2 regions of the Actinokineospora sp. PR83 genome follow, and region 2 is predicted to be linked to the other one. Evidence: predicted binding sites of a transcription regulator. Region 2 holds the regulator's gene; the other holds the start of a gene.
What was found. Region 2 encodes HspR, which represses chaperone genes until heat shock. Its sites were predicted from a motif close to ANNTTGAGTNNNNNNNACTCAANNT; they were not measured.

Region 1 (2,393 bases), on a different contig from region 2:
GGAACTCCTGCTCGACGTAGCCGCGCGCGGTCAGGTCGACGGGGGTGGCGAAGAAGGGATATGTGTCCTCGATCCGCTCGGCCAACCGATCGCCGGGCACGGTCCCCGGCAGCGGACCGACCACCCGGGGCACGGGCTCCGCGGCGGCGGTGGCCGACGCCGGGACGGCGTTCGGGGCGAGCAGGGCGAGCGCGGCCGTGACCAGGCCGACGCGGCGCCAGGGGGAAAGCGGCATACCGGCTCCCGCGACGATGGGGGATGGGGGCACACGGAACGTAACCGGGCCCGCACACCCCGCACCAGGACGGGCGGCGATCGTGAGACCGCTGTCGCACGGGCGCGGGTCACCTCACCCGGAGGGCCGCAGCACCGCCCTGGCGGCCCGTTCGGCCAGGTCGGGGTCGAGCGGGGCACCGCCCAGCAGCTCGGCGTAGATCATCGACTCGACGATGCGCACGTAGAGGTAGGCGAGCTGGTCCAGCGCCGACGGCGACCACGGCGCACCGGGGCCGTGCACCTCCCGCAGGATCTCCCGCTGCGCCGACACCGCCCGCCGGTGCACCCCGCCGGTGGCGTTGAACAGCACCCGCGCGGCCGTCTCCGGCTCACCGCGCAGGAACGCCAGGAACGGCGCCGACCCGCGGAGCTGGTCCGTGAACCGCTGGGTCACCTCCAGGACGCCGTCGTCCCCGCCGCGCCTGCGCTGCTGCCGCGCCCGCACCAGGAGCCGTTCGGCGAGCAGCCACAGCACGTCGCCGAGCAGGCCGTCCCGGCTGTGCACCACCCGGTAGAGGGTCGCCCGGCTGATGGCCAGGGCCGTCGCCAGCCGGTCCATGTCCACCGTGCCGTGCCGCAGGAAGAACCGGGACGCGCCCAGCACGACCTGTTCCCGGCTCACGACCCGCCGGGCGCCGACCGGGCTCGCCATGACGCCTCCACTCCCGTCGGGCCGCCCGCCCGCACTCCCACCCATCATCGCCTCCACCACCACCCGGCCACGAGGTCACGCCGGGCACCGGTGCGGCGCTCTTGTCGTCCTCGGACCGGTCGGGGTGGGCCACACCACCGGGGAACAGTTGCACCCCTGGTTTGAGTTATGTAGACTCAAACTATGTTCACCAGGGCAGAAGCGCTAGAACGGGTCGAGCGGGCGGGGTCGGCCGCCGGGCTCTTCGGGCCTCCCACCACCGACCCGACGCGGCGCGCGGAGGCGCGGCGGCTGTACCGGGCGCTGGCTTCCGCCCTGCACCCGGACGTGACCGGCGAGGGGGACACCCGGGCGCACGCGGCGTCCGCGGAGCTGACCCGGATGCACCACGAGTGGACGCGGGGCACGACGGTCGAACTGCGCACGGCGACCGGCACCTACCGGATCGGCGAACCGTTCGCCGTCGGCAGCGTCGCGAACGTGTACGAGGCCGACGGCCCGCACGTGGTCAAGGTGGTGCGCAACCCGGCGCTGAACCCGCTGCTGCACGGCGAGTGGGATGCGCTGCGCGCGCTGGAGCGGTTCACCGACCGGCACCGCTGGCTGCGCCCCTACTACCCGCGCCTGCTCGACACCTCCGGCGACCTCGGCCGGGGCGAGCGGGCGTTCACGGTGCTCGACCCGCTGGTGGACGGGTTCGTGACGCTCGCCGACGTGCGGCGCGCGTTCCCCCGCGGGTTGGACGGCCGCGACTACGCGTGGATGCACCGCAGGCTGCTCAAGGCGCTGGCCGGGGCACACCGGCTCGGGCTGGTGCACGGCGCGGTCACCGCCGAGAACGTGCTGGTGCACCCCGAGGAGCACGGGATCGTGCTGGCCGGGTGGTCGTTCGCCGTCGAGAGCGGGCAGCGGCTGCTCGCGACCAGCAAGACCATCACCTACCCGCCGGAGGTCCTCGCCGGGGAACCGGTCACCACCGCCACGGACGTCCACATGGCACACACGCTGATGCTGGACCTGCTGGTGCCCGACGAGAAGGGGCAGATCACGTTCGCCCGCGGGTGCACCCAGGACCGGCCGTCCCGACGGCCGGACGCGGTCGACCTGCTGGGCGAGTACGACGAACTGCTCGAAGAGCTGTACGGCGCACGGGTCTTCCGCCCGTTCGCCCTCCCCCGAACGACAGGAGCATGACCATGGGACACGGCAAGTGGGACGACAACGCCTACCTGGCGGCCAAGACCTTCCGCGCGGCCAAGGGGATCGCCGACTTCGGCTACACCGCGGCGCTGCGGAAGAAGTCGTCCAGGGACTGGAAGGCCGCTCCCGCCCTGGACCCGCTGGGCGTGGCGGCCCGCGAGTGCCGCGACTCGCCCGACCACGCCGACTCGACGCCGATCGCGGTGCTGTTCGACGTGACCGGCTCGATGGGCGCCGTGCCGAAGATCATGCAGGGCAAGCTCGG
Region 2 (2,393 bases):
GTGGCCCGCGCCATGCTCGAAGCGGCGGCGGAGGACGCCGACGAACCCGGCTACCGCACCGCGGAGGTCGTCGAGCACGAGCGGATCGGCTGGGACCTGGCGGTGATCCGGGTCCTGCCGTCCTCACCGATGCCCTACCGCCCGGGCCAGTACGTCAGCGTGGAGGTCCCGCAGCGCCCCCGGCTCTGGCGCAACCTCTCCCCGGCCAACGCCCCCGACGACGAGGGCGTGCTGGAGTTCCACGTCCGCGCCGTCGACGGCGGCTGGGTCAGCCGCTCCCTGGTCGCCCACGCCCAACTCGGCGACGAGTGGAAGATCGGCGCCCCGATGGGCCACCTCGCGGTGGACCGCACGTCTGACCGCGACGTGCTCATGATCGCGGGCGGCACCGGCATCGCCCCACTGCGCGCGATCATCGAGGAACTGGCCCAGTGGGGCCAGAACCCGCACGTCCACCTGTTCACCGGCGGCCGCGTCCGCGAGGACCTCTACGACCTCGCCCACCTGCAGAACATCGCGGTCACCAACCCCTGGCTGACGGTCATCCCGGTCCTGGAGAACGAACCGGACGTCGAAGCCGCCGAACACGGCACCCTCGCCGACGTCGTCACCCACTACGGCACCTGGGACGACTGCGACATCCTGGTCTCCGGCAGCCCCGCGATGATCCGGGCCACGGTCTCCCGCCTCCTGATCAACGGCGCCCCCCAGGACCACATCACCTACGACCCCTTCGACTGGGACTGACCCCCGCCGCCACCGAGTTGTCAGCGTAGTCAACCACCTCCGCATGACCGATCGGGATACGCGGAGGGGGAGCGGGCCGGGTGGGGACAGCGGAACGGGCAGGTCCGGTGTGGACCTGCCCGTTCCGGGGTGCGTCGAGCGGTCAGCGGCGCGACTGGGGGCGCCAGACGACCAGGGCGGTTTCCTGGCGGACCGGGACGAGGTCGTGGCGGTAGGACTTGTGGATGGCGGCCGCGGCCTGCTCGGCGACCGCGTGCACGTGGGCCAGTTCCTCCGTCAGCTCGGCCACCCTGGTGCGCAGGGCGTCGACCTCGTTCTCCAGTTCGATGATGCGCTTGATGCCCGCGAGGTTGACCCCCGCCTCCTGGGAGAGGCGTTGGACCTCGCGGAGGAGGGCGATGTCGCGGACCGAGTACCGGCGGCCGCCCCCGGAGGTGCGGCCGGGGGAGACCAGGCCCATGCGGTCGTAGCTGCGCAGGGTTTGCGCGTGCAGGCCAGAGAGCTGGGCGGCGACCGAGATGACGAAGACGGGGGTGTCCTCGTCGGCTCCCGGTGGGAACGGGTTCACTACTGCCTCGCCTTCTCCACCATGGCGGTCAGCTCGGGACGGGGGTCGTGCTGCTTGGTGGCCTCCGCGTACGACTGCAGGGCCGCGGTGGCCGCGTCGTCCAGCTTGGCCGGGACGGAGACCTGGAGGGTGACCAGGAGGTCGCCGGTGTTGCCGTCGCGCTTGGCGACGCCCTTGCCGCGGACCCGTAACACCCGGCCCGAGGGGGTGCCCGGGGCGACGCGGGCGGTGACGACGCCCTCCAGGGTGGGCACCGTGAGGGTGGTGCCCAGGGCCAGTTCGGCGAAGGTCACCGGGACCTTGAGGGTGAGGTTGTTGCCGTCGCGGCCGAAGACCGGGTGCGGGGTGACGTGGACGCGGACGTACAGGTCGCCCGCCGCCGCCCCGTTGGAGCCGGGTTCGCCCTGGCCGGACAGGCGGATGCGCTGGTCGTCCTCGACGCCCGCGGGGATGCGGACGGTGAGGGTGCGGGTCTTGGTGCTGACGCCGTCGCCTGCGCACTCCGGGCAGGGGTCGTCGACGATGCGGCCGGTGCCCCGGCAGTCGCGGCAGGGCTCGCTGAAGGCGAAGGCGCCCTGGCTGCGGCTGAGCAGGCCCACGCCGCCGCAGGTGGCGCAGGTTCGCGGGGTGGTGCCCGGGCGGGCACCGGAACCGGCGCAGGTCTCGCAGGTCGTCGGGCTGGACAGGCGCAGCGGCACCGTCGCGCCCTTGACCGCCTCCAGGAAGTCGATGCGGACCTCGGTCTCCACGTCCGCGCCGCGGCGGGCGCGGGGTGTGGCGGCGGCACCGCGACCGCGGCCGAACAGGTTGCCCAGCATGTCGCCGAACCCGCCGCCCGCACCGGCGCCGCCCGCGGCCTGGCCGAAGATGTCGCTGAACGACCCCGGGCCACCGGGCGCACCGCCGCCGAAGCCGCCGCGGAAACCGCCCGCGCCGAACATGGAGCGGGCCTCGTCGTACTGCTTGCGCTTCTCCGCGTCGCCGAGCACGCCGTAGGCCTCGGACACGGCCTTGAACCGCGCCTCGGCCTTGTCGTTGCCCGGGTTGGCGTCGGGGTGCAGTTCGCGGGCGAGCTTGC

Region 1: the regulator HspR is predicted to act here: its motif matches at 1,087-1,111, upstream of L6E12_RS01950 (adenylate cyclase).

Annotation. Positions count from the first base shown of each region.
Region 1 is NZ_JAJCXD010000005.1:179,736-182,128, reverse strand. It holds gene L6E12_RS01960 (alpha/beta hydrolase domain-containing protein) at 1-235, opposite strand, end outside; gene L6E12_RS01955 (QsdR family transcriptional regulator) at 350-928, opposite strand; gene L6E12_RS01950 (adenylate cyclase) at 1,112-2,122, shown strand; gene L6E12_RS01945 (hypothetical protein) at 2,119-2,393, shown strand, end outside.
Region 2 is NZ_JAJCXD010000054.1:43,857-46,249, reverse strand. It holds gene L6E12_RS19180 (FAD-binding oxidoreductase) at 1-747, shown strand, start outside; gene L6E12_RS19175 (heat shock protein transcriptional repressor HspR) at 890-1,315, opposite strand; gene dnaJ (molecular chaperone DnaJ) at 1,315-2,393, opposite strand, start outside.